2 regions of the Acidovorax sp. GW821-FHT10A04 genome follow, and region 1 is predicted to be linked to the other one. Evidence: riboswitches for the same ligand, from Rfam matches in the RefSeq annotation. Region 1 holds a riboswitch; the other holds the start of a gene.

Region 1 (8,599 bases):
GGCGTACATGCTGGCCACCACGGCCGGCAGCACCTGGGCCGTGCAGATGTTGGAAGTCGCCTTTTCGCGGCGGATGTGCTGCTCGCGCGTCTGCAGCGCCAGGCGGTAGGCGGGCTTGCCATGGGTGTCCACGCTCACACCGACCAGGCGGCCAGGCAGGGAGCGCTTGAACTCATCGCGGCAGGCCATGTAGGCGGCGTGCGGGCCGCCCGCGCCCATGGGCATGCCAAAGCGCTGGGTGGTGCCTACGACGATGTCGGCGCCCCATTCGCCGGGCGGTGTGATCAGGGTCAGCGCCAGCAGGTCGGCGGCGGCGATGAAGGCGGCCTGCTTGCCATGGGCCTTCTCCACGTCGGCGCGCAGCTCGTCGATGCGGCCGCTGGTGGCGGGGTACTGGGCCAGCACGGCAAAGTATTCGCCGTCGAGCGCGGCATGCCACTCGGGCGCGGAATTGGCCAGCACCACCTCGATGTTGAGCGGCTTGGCACGGGTCTGGATGACCTCGATGGTCTGCGGATGCGCGTCACCGGCGACGATGAAGCGGTTGCTCTTGCTCTTGACCGAGCGCTTGGCCAGCGTCATGGCCTCGGCCGCGGCCGTGGCCTCGTCGAGCATGGAGGCGTTGGCAATCGGCATGCCGGTCAGGTCGCAGACCATGGTCTGGAAGTTGACCAGGGCCTCCATGCGGCCCTGCGAGATCTCGGCCTGGTAGGGCGTGTAGGCCGTGTACCAGGCCGGGTTCTCGAGGATGTTGCGCAGGATCACGCCCGGCGTGTGCGTGCCGTAGTAGCCCTGGCCGATGAAGCTCTTGAGCACCTGGTTCTTGCCTGCCATGGCCTTGAGCTCCGCCAGGGCCGCCGCCTCCGTCACGGGGGGGGGCAGGTCCATGGCCGTGCTGCGTGCAATCGAGCGCGGCACGATGCTCTCGATGAGGGCGCGGCGCGAGGCCTCGCCGATCACCGACAGCATGTGCGCTTCGTCGGCCGCGTCGATGCCGATGTGGCGGGGCAGGAATTCGGTGGCGTTTTCGAGCGCGCCGAGCGGCAGGGCGGATTGCATCAACATGGGGCAGGTCTCAGGCTTCTTGAGGAGAGGGCGGGGCGTTCAGCGCGCCTCAGGCGTTCTTGGCGAACTCGGTGTAGTCGGTCTCGGACAGCAGCGCGTCGAGCTGGCCGGCATCGCTGAGCTTGACCTTGAAGAACCAGCCCGCGTTCAGGGGATCGGAATTGGCCAGCGACGGATCGGCGCGCAGGGCTTCGTTGACTTCGACGATCTCGCCGGAAACGGGCATGTACACGTCGGCGGCGGCCTTCACGGACTCGACCACGCCGGCGACTTCGCCCTGGGCGAAGCTCTTGCCCACTTCGGGCAGGTCCACGAACACCACGTCACCCAGGGCATCCTGGGCGTGCACGGTGATGCCCACGACGGCGGAGTCGGCGTCGGCGGCGTTGATCCATTCGTGGTCTTTGGAGAATTTGACGGTCATGGGGAAAGCTCCTGGGGCTTTGAAAAATGAAGGAATCTGCAATGTAGCGGGCCGGGCCCGCAGCGGTGTGAAATCAGCCGCGGAAATAGTTGGCAGGCGTGAACGGCATGGCGCGCACTTCCATGGCCACGGCCTTGCCGCGCACGATGGCGTTCACGCGGGTGCCGATGGCGGCAAACGCGGGGCTCACGTAGCCCATGGCCACGGGCTCGTTCACCGTGGGGCCTAAGAGGCCGCTGGTGACCTCGCCGATCTTCTGGCCATCGGTGCTCTGCAATTCGGTGTGCTCGCGCACGGGCACGCGCTCCAGCGCCACCAGGCCCACGCGCTTGCGTGGCAGGCTGGTGGGGTTGTCGATCTGTGCCAGCACCTTGTCGGCACCGGGGAAGCCGCCTGCGCGCGCGCCGCCGGTGCGGCGCACCTTCTGGATCGCCCAGTTCAGCGCTGCCTCGGGCGGGGTGGTGGTGGTGTCGATGTCGTTGCCGTACAGGCACAGGCCGGCTTCCAGGCGCAGCGAGTTGCGTGCGCCCAGGCCGATGGGCTTGACCTCGGGCTGTGCCAGCAGGGCGCGGGCCAGCGTGTCGGCCTGGGCCGCGGGTACCGAGATCTCGAAACCGTCCTCGCCCGTGTAGCCGCTGCGCGTCACGAAGCAGTCGCAGCCGGCGATGGTGTAGCTGCCGCCGGTCATGAACACCAGCTTCTCGATGCCAGGGGCCAGGCGCGCCAGTGCGGTTACGGCCTGCGGGCCCTGCAGCGCCAGGAGGGCATGGTCGGGCATGGGCACCACGTCGCAGCGCTGGCCGATGCGCGCCTGGATGTGTGCGATGTCCCCGACCTTGCAGGCACCGTTGACGATCACGAACAGCGTGTCGTTGCCCTGGTTGAAGAACATCAGGTCGTCGATGATGGTGCCTTCGTCGGTCAGCAGCAGGCCGTAGCGCTGCTTGCCCACGGGCAGGTCGACCACGTCCACGGGCACCAGCGTCTCGAAGGCCGCGGCGGCATCCGGGCCGACGAGCTGGAGCTGGCCCATGTGCGATACGTCGAACAGACCGGCTGCGGTGCGGGTGTGCACATGCTCGGCCATCAGGCCGGCGGGGTACTGCACGGGCATGGAATAGCCGGCGAACGGCACCATGCGGGCGCCCAGCTCCAGGTGCAGGGCGTTCAGGGGCGTGGTGAGCAGGGGGGCTGCGGTAGCGGCAGGGGCAGACATGGGGCGGACTCCGGGCAAATGAAAGCCGCAACCCGTGCATGGATTGCGGGATTTGCCCTGCTGTCCGCTTTACCTGAGAGATTCACCGCACCACCCTGGCTGGCGGCTGCGGCTTGCTCCTTCGGTGGATGGCCTGCGCTGTGCTGCGCGGCCACCTCTCTCCAGCAAGGGAACGCCTGCATCCCTGCAGGCGCTTGCCAGTCCTTTTGCCTGAGCGTTCGGGGTGTCCCTGCGCCTTCGGCGGCCCCCGCGAAGGGGACTCTCTCCTGACGGGCGCAAGTATATCCGCTGGAGGGCAGCGTCGGGCCAACAGCCTCGCTACTTGATGAACCCGAGCACCTTGGGCAGCCAGGTCGACAGCTGCGGGATGAAGGTCAGCACCACCAGCACCACGCCATGGGCCCAGAGGAAGGGCACCAGCTCGCGCACCAGTTGCGACATGGGCACGCGCGAGACGTTGCAGGTGACGAACAGCAGCCCGCCCACGGGCGGCGTGATCATGCCCAGCGTGAGGTTGTAGATCACCACCATCGCGAAGTGGATCGGGTCGATCCCCAGCTTCACGGCCACGGGCGCGAGGATGGGGGCGAGCACCATCACGCCCGGCAGCGGCTCGATGAAGATGCCGAACAGCAGCAAGAAGATGTTCACGATGATCAGGAACATCCATGGTGAGAGGTTCATGCCCACCAGCCAGTCGGCCATCTGCTGCGGAATGCCCTCGATGGTCAGGATCCACGCGAACGCGGCCGACAGCCCGATGATGATCAGCACCGAGGCCGACAGCAGGGCCGAGCGCGCCAGGATGTCGGGCAGCGCCTTCCACTGCAGCGTGCGGTAGACGAACTTGCCGCACACCAGCGCATAGAACACCGCCACCACCGAAGCCTCGGTGGGCGTGAACCAGCCGGCGCGCATGCCGCCCAGGATCACCACTGGCAGCAGGATGGCAGGCAGCGCCTTCCAGGTGGTCTGCAGGATCTCGGCCAGGGGCGGCATCCGGCCGTCGCCCTTGTAGTTGCGCTTCTTGGAGACATGGAAGTTCACGACGCACATGGCCACCGCGATCAGCAGGCCCGGCAGCAGGCCGGCCACGAACAGTGCGCCCACCGAGACGGTCTCGTCCTGCAGCGCATAGATGATCATGATGATGGACGGCGGGATGATGGGCCCGACGATGGCGGTGGAGGCCGTGAGCGCCGCCGCGTACGAGCGGTCGTAGCCGGCCTTGTCCATCATGCGGATCAGCATCGAGCCCGGGCCCGCCGCATCGGCCAGCGCCGAGCCCGAGATGCCCGAGAAGAAGGTCAGCGAGACCACGTTGGTGTAACCCAGCCCGCCGCGCTTGTGGCCCACGAACTGGCCGGCAAAGCGCAGCAGCACCTCGGTCAGCGAGCCGCCGCTCATGAGTTCGGCCGCGAGGATGAAGAAGGGCACGGCCATCAGCGGAAAGCTGTCGATGCCGGTGAAGGTCTCCTTGAGCAGCACCATCAGCGGGTAGCTCTCGGCCAGGATCAGCGTGGCCGCGGTGGACAGGCCCAGCGCAAACGCCACGGGCACGCCCATGGCCAGGAACAGGCAGGCCGATACGATGAGGATGATGGACGCGCTCATAGGGAGGCACTCGCATTCGCATCGAAGTGCGCGTCGGCCGCGAACGTGCGGTCCATGACGTAGCCGCGCACGATGAACAGGAAGTGCACGATGAGCAGCACGCCGCCGATCAGCATGGCGCTGTAGATGTAGGCAAACGGGACCTGCGTCACGGCCGTCATCTGGAACATGGTGCGCTGCATGTACAGCCAGCCGTACCAGACCATGAAGCCGAAGAAGGCGAACAGCAATGCCGCGACCACGGCACGCAGGGCGATGGCACCGGCGCGGGGCAGGGCGTCCTGCAGGTTCTCCACCGCGATGTGGCCGCCATAGCGCAGCACGGGGCCGGCGCCCAGGAAGGTCAGCCAGATCATCATGTGGCGCGACACCTCCTCGGCCCATTCGAGCGAGTTGTGGGTGACGTAGCGCATCACCACGTTGGTGAAGATGATGATGGACATGGCCGCCAGCAGCAGGATCAATGCCCAGCGGTTGGCGGCCAGAAAATAGCGTTCGAAGGTTTTCACGGGACGGTCTTGGACAAGGGCGTACAGGGTCAAAGCAAAAGCGCCCGGCGCCTTGTGTGGGCCGGGCGATGCGGGGCGCGGGTCAAGAGCGGCTCAAACAGCCCAGCGAAGCGGTCCTGGCTAGGCGTTGCGTCGCAGACAGTACAACCAGTACGGCAAGACGCAGCAACGACGCCAGGAGGGCTGTGTGAGTCGCTCAAAAGAGTTAACGAACGTCCTGGATCTTCTTGATGTTGTCCGCTCCGAACTCCTTGGCATAGCCGACATAGGCGGGCTTGAGTGCCTCGCGGAAGGCGGCACCGTCCACCGTCTTGATGACCTTCATGCCCTGCTGCTCGAGCAGGGCGATGCCGTTGTTCTCGTCGTCGTTGACCTTCTTGCGCTGGGCCACCGAGGCGCTCTTGGCGGCGTCGGTGAAGACCTTCTTGTCCGCGTCATTGAGCTTGTTCCAGACCTTGGGCGAGAGCAGCAGCAGCGCCGGAGAATACACGTGGCCGGTCAGCGACAGGTGCTTTTGCACCTGCGAGAACTTGGCCGACAGGATCACGGGGATGGGGTTCTCCTGGCCGTCCACCGTGCCCTGCTGCATGGCGCCGAACAGCTCGGGGAAGGCCATGGGCGTCGGCAGGATGCCGAAGGTGCGGTAGCCGTCCATGTGCACCTTGTTTTCCATGGTGCGCATCTTCAGGCCCTTGGCATCGTCGGGCTTGATGATGTCGCGCTTGCTGTTGGTCATGTGGCGGAAACCGTTTTCCGTCCACGCCAGCGCGATGATGCCCTTGCTCGGGAACTTGGTCAGGATGTCCTGGCCGATGGGGCCGTCCATCACCTTGCGCGCGTGGTCGTAGTCGCGGAACAGGAAGGGGATGTCGACGATCTTCACTTCGGGCACGAAGTTGCCCACGGGGCCGGTGGAGGTGTTCACCAGGTCCTGCGTGCCGAGCTGGATGGCTTCGATCTGCTCACGCTCGCCGCCCAGCGCGGAGTTGGGGAAGTACTGGCACTTGTAGCGCCCCTGCGTGCCCTTCTCGACTTCGTCGCAGAAGACCTTGGAGCCCACGCCGTAGTGCGAATCGGGCGCCGTGGCGTAGCCGATCTTGAGCGTGGTGGTCTGCGCGCTGGCGGTGGCCATCAAGCCGAGCGCAAGGCCCAGGCCCGCAGCGAGGGAAGTCAATTGCATGGTGTCTCCTGTAAGTATGTTTCTGGCCGGGGTCCGTGGCGTGCCCGGGTGGCGGTGCAGCACGGAACCGCAGCCTCAAAAATTATGGCGCTGCAGCATGGCGCCGGGCATCGGGGTTTGTGCTGGTAAGCGTGCTTATCAACGCCATGAATCCGTGCCAATGGTCGCTTGGGCGACAAAGTGGGCTGATCGCCAGGGAGAAGGCGGTGCGAGAGGGGGAGGACGGGTGGAGGCCATGCTGCTCCGGTGCGGTTTGCCAAGTGCCCCGGTCTGGCGGTAACCAGTCCGGGGCCCTGTCAGTTTGTGCGCTCCGGTAAGAGCGCCTTGATGTCCAAAGTATGCGCTGCAAGGCGCAGCAGTTCTTTCCATTTTTCGCTCGATATTCCAATAATGCAGAAAAATTTGCTGCATATGTAGAAATTCATGAATAATTGGGGCCATGGATCGCTTGGACAGAAAAATTCTCGCTGTGCTGCAGGGCGATGCACGCGCCAGCCTGCAGGAGATCGGCCAGACCGTGGGCCTGAGTCCCTCGCCGTGCTGGGGCCGCATCAAGAAGATGGAGGAGGCCGGTGTCATCCAGGGCTACACCGTGCGGCTCAACCCGCAGGCGCTGGGCCTGTCGGACACGGTGCTGGTGCAGGTCACGCTCGACAGCCATTCGGACAACACGCTCGAGAAGTTCGGCGAAACGCTGGCCAGCATCCCCGAGGTGATCGAGGCGCACCTGGTCTCGGGCGACTACGACTACCTGCTGCGCGTGGTGGTCAAGGACACGCGCGACTACGAGCGCCTGCTGCGCGAGAAGCTCTACAAGATCAAGGGCATACGCCACAGCCGTTCGAGCTTCGTGCTGCGCACGCTCAAGAAGGCCGACCTGCCGTTGTTCGCGGAATAGGGCAGGCCGCTGCGCCACTGGCACGTTCGGTGCTCCGCAGCTTCCTGGCAGGCGCACAATCCTGGCGCCGCCGCCCCACGGAAAAACCATGAATCTGCGTTTCGTCGAAGCCTTCTACTGGGTTGCCTCCCTGCGCAGCGTGACGCGCGCTGCCGAGAAGCTGTTCCTCACCCAGTCGGCCATGTCCAGCCGCGTGGCCGCGCTGGAAGAGGAGCTCGGCGTGCTGCTGCTCGACCGCAGCGACAAGCGCTTCAAGCTCACGGTGGCGGGCACGCGCTTTCTCACCTACGCCAAGCGCATGCTGGAGTTGCAGCGCCAGCTCAAGGCCGAGATGGGCTCGGGCGCGCCCATGGAGGTCTCCATCCGCCTGGGGGCCATTGAATCGGTGCTGCACTCCTGGCTGATCCCGTGGATCGAACAGCTGCGCAAGGACAACCCGCTGCTGGAGCTCGAACTCACGGTGGAGACCACGCCCGTGCTGCTCGACCAGATCCGCCGCGGCGCGCTGGACACGGTGTTCGCCGCGCTGCCGGCGTCGGCCGAGGGCATCCGCACGCAGGCACTCACCCCCATGGAGATGGTCTTCGTGGGCAACAGCACCCTGCACCGCAAGCGGCGCTATGCGCTCGCGGATTTTGCCGAGACCGACATCCTCACTTTCCAGCGCGGCTCGCAGCCGCATGTCTCGCTGCTCGACGTGCTGCGCCAGGCACAGGTGGAGCCGCGCTGCGTGCACACCATCTCCTCGATCTCGGCCATGGTGCAACTGGTGCAGGGCGGCTTCGGCGTGGCCACGCTGCCGCGCCAGGCCGTGCAGCGGCTGCTGGCGTTCCCCGATCTGCGCCCGCTGGCCTGCGAGGCCGAGCTGCGCCCGCTGCCCATCCACCTGAGCTACCGCGAAGACCCCTCTTCGCCGGCCGTGGAGGGCGTGGTCCGCTCGGCCCTGGCCTTCGTCGAGCTGCAGGCCGAGCGCAGCAAGGGCCGCGCCAAAAGCTGAAGCCTGGCTGACAAGGCGCACCGGGCGCTGCTTCGGCGCAGGCCTGTCGGCTGCCGCGCAGCGGTTTGCCCCCCCGTTTTCGGGCACCCGGCAGGTCCTGGGCCGCCGCTTCGGACCGGCCGTGCCTGTTGTTGGTGCAGCCTGGCGACGGCATGCAGGCCCCCGCGCTCGTCCCTGCCAGGGATCGATGGGCACTCGCCCGCCCGTGTCCCCATCCACCGTCACCGCCGTGGAGCGCCGCTCTCGCCGACATGCACACGCGTTCCAGAGCGGCCGAAGTGCCCACTTTCTGCTCCCCTAGGGTTTTCACTTAGCACCAAGTTGGGTGAACTGTGCTCCAGCGCAGTGCATCGAAAAAATCGATGAGCTAAGAGAAAATTTTTGAATTTGCCAGGGGCGATGCGGCGCCAACACAATCCACCCATCGCCCCGCATCCGACATTTCGCAACGCAAGGAACCCACGGTGGACTCCACACACAACAACACGCCCCAGGTCTTTGGTTCCGCAGGCAGCAGCAACGCCGCACACGTGCGCAGCGTGATCCGCCAGGGCCTGTGGACCTCGCACACCAGCGGCCTGGCCGATGGCCATGTGCAGGGCAACCTGGTCATCCTGCCCGAGGTGCAGGCCGGCGACTTCCTGCGCTTTTGCCAGCGCAACCCCAAGCCCTGCCCGGTGCTGGCGGTGAGCGAGC
Region 2 (8,599 bases), on a different contig from region 1:
ATGAAATGAAGCTCGATGGCGACGTGATGCGCATGCGTGCCGTGCCGGTGCTGGAGCTGCCTGCCGGCAAGGCCGTGGAGCTCAAACCCGGGGGCTACCACGTCATGCTGCTGGACCTCAAGGCACCCCTGGCCAAGGACAGCACCGTGCCGCTCACCCTGACCTTCAAGGACGCCAAGGGCGTGGAAAGCAGGCTCGAGCTGACCGTGCCCGTGGCGACCAGCGCACCGGGCGCGCAAGCGGGTGCGCCAGCCCATGCGCATGGGCACAAACACTGAGGAACAAGCCCCCTGCATGCCATCGCCAGCAGCCATCCATTGGGGTAAGCTGTCAGGAGCGATCCCCCCACCCATTCTTGCGGAGCGGCCATGAGCGACACATCCAATTTCGGTTTCGGCAAATTCGTCCCCGGTTTTGATTTCCTGCAGAGCCTGGCCAAGGGGGCGACCAACAGCATTCCGCAATTGCCCAACCTGTCCAACTGGGTGGCCCCGACCATCAGCGTCGAAGAGCTGGAAAAGCGCATCGAGGAACTCAAGGCCGTGCAGTTCTGGCTGGAGCAGAACTCGCGCGCGCTGGCCGCCACCATCCAGGCGCTGGAGGTGCAGAAGATGACGCTGGCCACCCTGAAGGGCATGAACTTCAGCATGGGCGACGTGGCCAATGCCTTCAAGCTCAAGACGGCCGATACCGTGATGAGCGGCGTGCAAAAGGCCGCCGACACGGTCAGCGGCGCGGCAGGGGCCGTGGCCGGCGCTGCCGCCCGCGTCTCGGGCCGCGCGAAGGACGAGGCGCCGCAAGAAGAGGACGATGCCGAACCCGAGGAGGCGCCCACCAAGGCCAGGAAGAGCGGCAAGGCCGCCGCTGCGGCGCCCGAAGCCTCCGTGGTCGACCCGTTGCAATGGTGGGGCGCGCTCACGGGCCAGTTCCAGCAGATCGCCGCGAACGCCATGAAGGACGCGGCCAAGCAGACCGCCCTCGATACCACCAAGAACATGGCCACCGGCCTGGCCAAGGAGGCCATCAAGACGGCCACCGGCATGGCCAGCCAGTTCGCCGCCAAGGGCATGAAGAGCATGGCCGGCGAGCGCAAGCCCGCCGCCAGGAAGGCGGCAGCGGCCAAGCCCGCTGCCAAGCCCGCTGCCAAGGCCCGGCCGGCAGCGAAGAAGACCACGGCGGCGGCCAAGCGCACACCGCGCAAGAGCGCCCGCTGATCCCGGCCGTGCGTCGGCAGCGCGCACCGCCTGCGAGAAGACACACACCATGAAACTCTTTCCCTCCGGCCATGCCACCCATCCCCAGTGGCGCATGGCCGCAGCCCTGGCACTGGCGCAGTTGCGCGCGCAGATGGCCTTGCCCGAGTACGCCAGCGCTCCCACGCTGGGCCTGCTATACATCACCGACCACTATGCGGGCGAGGCCCAGGCCCTGCTCGACTACCTGGCCGGCGAACTGCCCGAGGTGACCGACTGGAGCGGCACCGTGGGCGTGGGCGTGGCGGCCAACAACGCCGAGTACTTCGACGAGCCGGCGCTGTCCGTGATGCTGCTCGACGTATCGCCCGACCAGTACCGTGTGTTCTCGGGAGTGGCCCCGCTGCCGCGCCAGCCGACCAGCGGTTTCGCGGCCCACACGGCGCTGGTGCATGCCGACGGCCACACGCCCGAACTGGCTGAGCTGCTGGCCGAGATGGCCGGCCGCACCGAGACCGGCTACCTGTTCGGCGGCCTGAGCGCCAGCCGGGGCGCGGGCGTGCAGTTCGCGGTCGCTGGCGACGGCAACATCGCCGGGCAGGGCGGCGCTGGCGGGGTCTTCGATGGTGGCCTGTCGGGCGTGGCCTTCGGCGCCGGGGTGGCCCTGGTCTCGCGCGTCACCCAGGGCTGCCAGCCCGTGGGGCCGTTGCGCAGCGTGACCGCCGCGCACGAGAACGTGGTGCTGCAGCTCGATGGCGAGCCCGCGCTCGACGTGCTGCTCGACACGCTGGAGGTGTCGCTCGACGGCGATCCGCAACCCGCGCTGCGCAAGGTGCGCGCCACGCTGGCCGGGCTGGTGGAAGCCGGGGCCCAGCCCCAGGGCCAGCAGCGCACCGGCCACTTCGGCACCGACACCCGCGTGCGCCACATCGTGGGGCTCGACGGGGCGCGCCGTGGCGTCGCGCTCGGTGACAAGGTGGAGCCCGGCATGCACCTGGCTTTCTGCCAGCGCAACGTGGCGGCGGCACGCGCCGACCTGATGCGCATCTGCGCCGAGATCCGAGAGGAACTCGAACCCGAGGAACTGGAGCCCGCGCCGCTGGAGGCGGGCCACGCGGACGCTGCGACGAAGGCCCCTGCACCCGCAACGGGCGCCCAGGGCCGGGCGGCGACGCAGCCCGGGCGGCGCATTCGCGGCGCCATCTACGTGAGCTGCTCAGGCCGGGGGGGGCCGCATTTCGGCGGGACCAGCGCTGAACTGCAGATCGTGCGGCATGCGCTGGGCGACGTGCCGCTGGCCGGCTTCTTTGCCGGTGGCGAGATCGCGCACCACCACCTGTACGGCTATACCGGGGTGCTCACGGTCTTCACCTGAGCGGCCGGGCCACGGCCGGCCTCAGCTGCTGCTTTCGGTCGGAAGCCCGTCGGCGTCCCACTCGGGCAGGCCGCCGCGCAGCCAGTACACCGTCTTGTAGCCCTTGCTGGCCGCCACCTTGGCCGCCTTGTAGGACTTCCAGCATTCGGCCCCGTTGCAGGCAAAGATCACGGGCTTGCTGCGGTCCACTTTCTCCAGGGCCTGGAAGTCGTCCTGGGCGGCATTGAAGGCCACGTCCTTGAGGCTCTTTTCCACGTAGGCCGCGAACACGGCACCGCGGATGCGCTTGGCCTTGAATTCCTTTTCGGTGCGCGTGTCGACCACCACGGCGCCTTCTGCCTGCAGCTTCTGCGCCTCGCGCGCCGTGATGCGGTTCACGCCAGGCAGGCTGTTGGGGGTGAACAGGCCGAGCTCCGCCACGCGGCGGTACTCTTGCGCCTGGGGTCGCAGGGCCACGGGGGCCAGCCCCGCTCCCGTGCCTGCTGCGAACCACTGCGCCAGGCGCGCCTTGACGTCGGCGGGCAGGTCCTTCTTCACCGTGATCGAGAAGCCGCCCGGCACCGGCTGCGAAGTGGCCAGCACCTGTGCCTGGCCCTTGTGGATGGCAGACCATTCGGCCCAGTCGTCGGCGCGCACCACGGTGGCATCGGTACTGCCCAGCACCAGCGCGCTGAGTCCGGCCTGCGGGTGCTTCTCGTGCAGCACCGACTTGAGGTCCTGGAACGACAGGCCGGCTTCGTTGAGCATGCCGCGTGCCATGTAGGTGTAGATCGAATCCTGCTGGGGCAGGTAAAGGCGCAGCCCCTTCATCGCGGCCACGTTGACCACCTGGGCCGAGCCCACGAGCAGGTACTGGTCCGATTTCTGGGTCGCGCCCACGAGCTCGTAACCGCGCTGCAGCGCCGAGGCCGCCACCTGGGCCGGGCCGATGAACACGTCGTAGCCCGCGCTGCGCGTGGCGCGCATCACATCGGCCAGGTCTTCGCTGGTGGCCACGGTGGCCGGCAGGCCGGCGGCCTTGGACAGGCCTGATTCGAAGGCGCTGCGCAGGATGCTGTGCGCCGCCTTCTTGGCCGTGGGCTCCACGGCCACGATGGCCGTGATCTGGGCCTGGGCCAGGGGACCGAGCGATAGCAGCAACAGGGACAGCAGGGCATGGCGTGTGGTGCGGTACATGGTGTCTCCTCCGGGGTCTGTCAGCCGATGTCAAATGTGCACCAGGGCGCTACGCAGCACACGTCCTTGCGCGGGTTGTTGCCATTTCTTACACCTGCTCTCCAAAACCCGCAGGGGCAAACCGCAGCGGCCATACCAGAATGGGACATGCCCCGCGCCTGCTGGCGGTCTCCCATGACCGGTGCGTGCAGCGGAAAAACACCTGAGCCTGACCAACCCCCGGAGGACCGTTCCATGAAGAATCCCGTGACCCTGCCGCGCCGACACCTGCTCACCGGCAGTGCTGCCGCACTCAGCGCCCTGGGGCTGGCCGCATGGACCCGGGGCGCGCATGCCCAGCCCGCACCGGCTGCGGCGGCCAAGCCGCTGCCCGCCTATGCGGGATGGAAGAACCCAGGCAGCCTGATCGTGCACAGCAGCAGCACCCTGGAGACGCGCCGGGCGGCCTTCGGCACGGGGGTGGTCACGCCATCGAGCCAGCTGTACATCCGCAACAACCTGCCTGCGCCCGATACCGCCATCGTGGCCGACCGCGATGCCTGGAGTGTTTCCATCGAGGGCGTGAAGGCACCGCGCGCGCTGACCCTGGCCGAATTGCGGACCTTGGGCATCGAGACCGTGACCACGGTGCTGCAATGTTCGGGCAACGGGCGCGGCTTTTTCCCCAGCAAGCCCAGCGGCACGCCGTGGACGGTGGGCGCCGCGGGTTGCGTGGTCTGGAGCGGCGTGCCGCTGCGCAATGTGGTGGCCGCCCTGGGCGGGCTGGCGGGCGGTGTCGCCTACCTCACCGGCACGGGCGGCGAGAAGCTGCCCGAGGGCGTGGACCCGCTCACGGTGGTGGTCGAGCGCTCGGTGCCCATCCAGGCGCTGGACGATGCCATCCTGGCCTGGGAGATGAACGGCGAGCCGATGCCGCTGGCGCATGGCGGACCGCTGCGCCTGATCGTGCCGGGCTACCAGGGTGTGAACAACATCAAGTACGTCAAGCGCGTGGCCTTCGGCGCCGAGCAGTCCCAGGCGCGCATCATGTCGCACGGCTACCGCATGTCGCCCCCCGGCACCAAGGCCAGCCCCGAGCAGCCCTCGGTGTGGGAGATGACGACCAAGTCCTGGATCAACGGCCCCCTGCCCGAGCAGGGCACGCTCAAGGCCGGGCTGGTGCAGGTGCATGGCGTGGCGTTTGGCGGCACGCGCGGCGTGAAGGGCGTGGAGGTGTCCGTCGATGGCGGCAAGACCTGGCAGGCGGCCCAGCTCATCGGGCCCGACCTGGGGCGCTTCGCCTGGCGCCAGTTCGTGCTGCCCGTGCGGCTGGCGGCGGGTTCGCACGAACTGCTCAGCCGTGCCACCGATACCGCCGGTCATGTGCAGCCCGAGCAGCGCGAGGAGAACCTGGGCGGCTACAACAACACGAGCTGGCGTGACCACGGTGTGACCGTGGTGGTCGCGTGAGGGGGCGCACGCCTTGCGTACTGCGCTGACCGCCGTGCTGCTGGCGCTGGCAAGCGGCGGCGCCTGGGCCGCGGATGCCGGCGAACTGGCGCGGGGCAAGGAACTGTTCGGCAAGATCCAGCCCGCCTGCAGCGTGTGCCACACGCTGCAGGCCGCGGGCGCCGAAGGCCAGGTCGGGCCCGTGCTCGACGAACTCAAGCCCAACGCCGAGCGCGTGCTGCGCGCGCTGAAGGCGGGCATCGGTGTCATGCCGTCCTATGCCGACAAGCTCAGCGACAAGGACATGCGGGCGCTGGCGAGCTTCGTCGCGCAGGCCTCGGGTGCCGCGCCCTGACCCGGCGCTTGCTCAGGCCTTCGACGCCGCAGGCAACAGGCTGGGCACGCTGCTCTGCGGCATGCCCGTGAACGCGAAGTCCAGCTCGGGCGCCAGGCCGCTCACGATGCGCGCCAGCGACTTGCCCGAGCCGCAGGCATGCGTCCAGCCCAGCGTGCCGTGGCCGGTGTTGAGGAACAGGTTGGCCAGCTTGGTCTTGCCGATCAGCGGCACATTGCTCGGCGTGGCGGGGCGCAGGCCGGTCCAGAACTGCGCCTGGCTGGCATCGCCGGCCCCCGGGAACAGCTGCTCCACGCGTCGCACGATGGCGTCGCAGCGCACCTGGTTCAGGTCTCGGTGGTAGCCGTTGAGCTCGGCCGTGCCGGCAATGCGCAGGCGGTCGCCGCGCTCGCTGGTGTAGCGCGAGAACACGAGCTTGTACTCGTCGTCGGTGAGGCTCACCTGGTGCGCCATCGATGCGTCCTTGACCGGCATGGTCACCGAGTAGCCCTTGGCCGGGTAGATGGGCAGGCGGATGCCCAGCGGCTGCGCCAGCAGCGGGCTGAACGAGCCCATGGCGAGCACGAAGGCATCGCCGTGCACGCGCTCGAAGCGGCCTTCGGCCGTGGTCACCTCCACATGGTCGATGCGCCCGCCCGCCTCGCGCAGCGCCGTGATGTGCTGGCCCAGGCGGAACTGCACGCCCGCGGCCTCGCACAGGCGCGCCAGCTCGCGCGTGAAAGTGTTGGCATCGCCCGACTCGTCCTCGGCGGTGTAGGTGGCACCGGCCAGTTGCGGGCGGATGTGGGCCAGGGCCGGTTCGATGCGCACCGCCTCGTCGGCGCTGATCACCTGGCGTTCACAGCCGAGCTGGCGCATCTGCTCGGCCGGGGCCAGGGCGCCGTCGAACTCCTTCTGGTTGGTGTAGAAGTGCAGGATGCCCTGCGTGCGCTGGTCGTAGGCGATGCCGGTGGCGGCGCGCAGCTGCTGCAGCGTGTCGCGGCTGTAGGTACCCAGGCGCACGATCTGCTCGATGTTGTGGCGCGTGCGCGCGGGCGTGCAGTTGCGCAGGAAGGACAGGCCCCAGAGCCACTGGCGCATGTCGGCGCGGATGCGGAACAGCAGGGGGGCGTCTTCCTTGCCCAGCCACTGCAGCACCTTGAGCGGCGCGCTCGGGTTGGCCCAGGGCTCGGCATGGCTCACCGAGATCTGGCCGCCGTTGGCAAAACTGGTTTCCGCACCGGGCGCACCCTGGCGGTCGATGACGGTCACCTCGTGGCCGAGCTGTTGCAGGAAATAGGCCGAAGTCACGCCGAGCAGGCCGGCGCCAAGAACGATCACACGCATTTTGAAAGCCTTTGGAAGGGCAATCGCCAGGCCTGTCGATGTCGCTGCGGGTATGGGTGTCCATAGCGCGCAGCGGGCACGTCATTGCCCGGCTGCCGCTCCCCCTGTCCTTGGTACCTGAGAGATTCACCGCCGCCCCTCATGGGCTGCGGCTTGCTCCTTCGGTGCGCTACATGGCGTAGCGGCTCTCCAGACGGCCTTGATGAATGGTGCAGTACGGAACCTGAGCGTGCATGGGAGTTTGCGCCTTCGGTGAAGCGGCCATTGCCGCCTGCTCTCCTGCGAAGGCCATTCTAGGGCGGCGCTGGCGCACAAAGACGAACGCCGCAGCTAATGTGCGGCGTTCGTTGCTGATACAAGGCCGGGCGCTAACCCGGTCAAGCGTCAGTTGCGGCGGGGATTGTCAGGGTTGCTGTCGCGGCGGTTTGATACGCCGTCGCCATCGCGGTCCCGGTCGTTGCGGTTGGAAATGCCGTCACCGTCACGGTCCCAGCCGCCACGGCGCATTTCCCAGCGGCCGTCGCGTTCCTGCCAGGTGGGCTGGCGGTAAGCGTAGCCGGGGCGGGCCTTCACCCAGTGGCCGGCGACCCACACATGGCGGCCGCCACGCCAATCCCAATGGCCCTCTTCCCAGACCTGGCCACGGCGTGGGCGCGGCACGGCTTCACGGCGGGGTGGCGGTGGCGCAGGGATGACCTGGTAACCCTGGGGTCCCGACTGGATCACCACGGTGCCTTGGTGCGCCGGCTGGGCCGTGGCGACCGAAGAGAGGCCTGCCAGTGCCAGCGTGGTGGCGATGAGGGCTGCGTAAGTGGTTTTGTAAGCCATGGATGACTCCTTTTTCAATGTTGTTGTGTCGCCTCTGTATGGTGGGCAAGCGGTGGCGACAGGTCTGTAGGCGCCGCACCTTGCCCCCTGTAGGCGGGCGGGGCCGGCACCTGTGGGGCAGCCGGCCTGCCGCCATCAGTTGCGGTAAGGGTTGTCCGGACGGCGGTCGTGGCGGTTGGGCACGCCATCGCCGTCACGGTCCCAGCCGCCGGGGCGCATGTGGTGGCGGCCATCGCGCTCTTCCCAGCGCGGCTCGCGGTAGGTATAGCCAGGGCGGGCCTTGACCCAGTAGCCCTGGATCCACACATGCCGGCCGCCGCGCCATTCCCAATGGCCGGGCACCCAGGCCATGCCACGGCGTGCGTGGGGTGGTGCTTCATAGCGGGGTGGGGGTGGCGCGTGGTACTGCACCGGGGTGACCTGCAGCGGGGCCAGGGCGGGGCGCTGCACCGGATGCTGGTAGTAGGAAGAAGGGGTGCCGGTCTGGATGACGACGGTGGCGCTGGGGGATGCCAGCGCCGGGGCAACGGCACCCAGCGACAGCAAGGCCAGGGAAGCGACGGCGAGGGCGATGCGGGCCATGAAGGTCTCCTTGGAAATGATTCCTTGCGGAACCGGAGCCTTGATCGTGGGCGCTTTGCGTCAAGCCGGTGTAGTGCCCGTGCGAAGAGTTGTAAGCGGGTGTTGCTGCGGCGCAGCTCGCGCACCCAAAGCGTGATTTATGTCACACAGGCGGTCCATTGCGCTGCGCGCCACCCGGGGCGCATGAAACTGGCGCGACCCACGCCAGCGTCCCCGCGCAAGGGCTGCCCCGCCGCGCTGGGGGCGTCCCCCTCGAGGGGAAGGCGCGAAGCGACTCAGGGGGCATTTCACCTGACCAGCAGCGCCAAGGCCGGCGGCAGCACCAGCCAGAAGCCC

The links. Region 1 has a riboswitch for glycine ahead of gcvT (glycine cleavage system aminomethyltransferase GcvT). Riboswitches for the same ligand answer to the same signal wherever they lie in the genome.
Region 2: it holds a riboswitch for glycine, as region 1 does, so the genes downstream of both, AC07PF_RS18230 (D-amino acid dehydrogenase) here and gcvT (glycine cleavage system aminomethyltransferase GcvT) in region 1, are expected to answer to the same signal.

The regions. Positions count from the first base shown of each region.
Region 1 is NZ_JBWKNZ010000011.1:199,823-208,421, reverse strand. It holds gene gcvP (aminomethyl-transferring glycine dehydrogenase) at 1-1,065, opposite strand, end outside; gene gcvH (glycine cleavage system protein GcvH) at 1,115-1,489, opposite strand; gene gcvT (glycine cleavage system aminomethyltransferase GcvT) at 1,563-2,705, opposite strand; glycine riboswitch at 2,756-2,880, opposite strand; glycine riboswitch at 2,894-2,984, opposite strand; gene AC07PF_RS22615 (TRAP transporter large permease) at 3,024-4,319, opposite strand; gene AC07PF_RS22610 (TRAP transporter small permease) at 4,316-4,828, opposite strand; gene AC07PF_RS22605 (TRAP transporter substrate-binding protein) at 5,034-6,008, opposite strand; gene AC07PF_RS22600 (Lrp/AsnC family transcriptional regulator) at 6,448-6,906, shown strand; gene AC07PF_RS22595 (LysR family transcriptional regulator) at 6,995-7,903, shown strand; gene AC07PF_RS22590 (putative hydro-lyase) at 8,368-8,599, shown strand, end outside.
Region 2 is NZ_JBWKNZ010000008.1:157,412-166,010, forward strand. It holds gene AC07PF_RS18200 (copper chaperone PCu(A)C) at 1-278, shown strand, start outside; gene AC07PF_RS18205 (PhaM family polyhydroxyalkanoate granule multifunctional regulatory protein) at 369-1,214, shown strand; gene AC07PF_RS18210 (FIST signal transduction protein) at 1,264-2,568, shown strand; gene AC07PF_RS18215 (rhodanese-like domain-containing protein) at 2,590-3,744, opposite strand; gene sorT (SorT family sulfite dehydrogenase catalytic subunit) at 3,979-5,193, shown strand; gene sorU (SorU family sulfite dehydrogenase c-type cytochrome subunit) at 5,207-5,527, shown strand; gene AC07PF_RS18230 (D-amino acid dehydrogenase) at 5,540-6,853, opposite strand; glycine riboswitch at 6,948-7,056, opposite strand; gene AC07PF_RS18235 (YXWGXW repeat-containing protein) at 7,238-7,681, opposite strand; gene AC07PF_RS18240 (YXWGXW repeat-containing protein) at 7,817-8,263, opposite strand; gene AC07PF_RS18245 (DUF6463 family protein) at 8,551-8,599, opposite strand, start outside.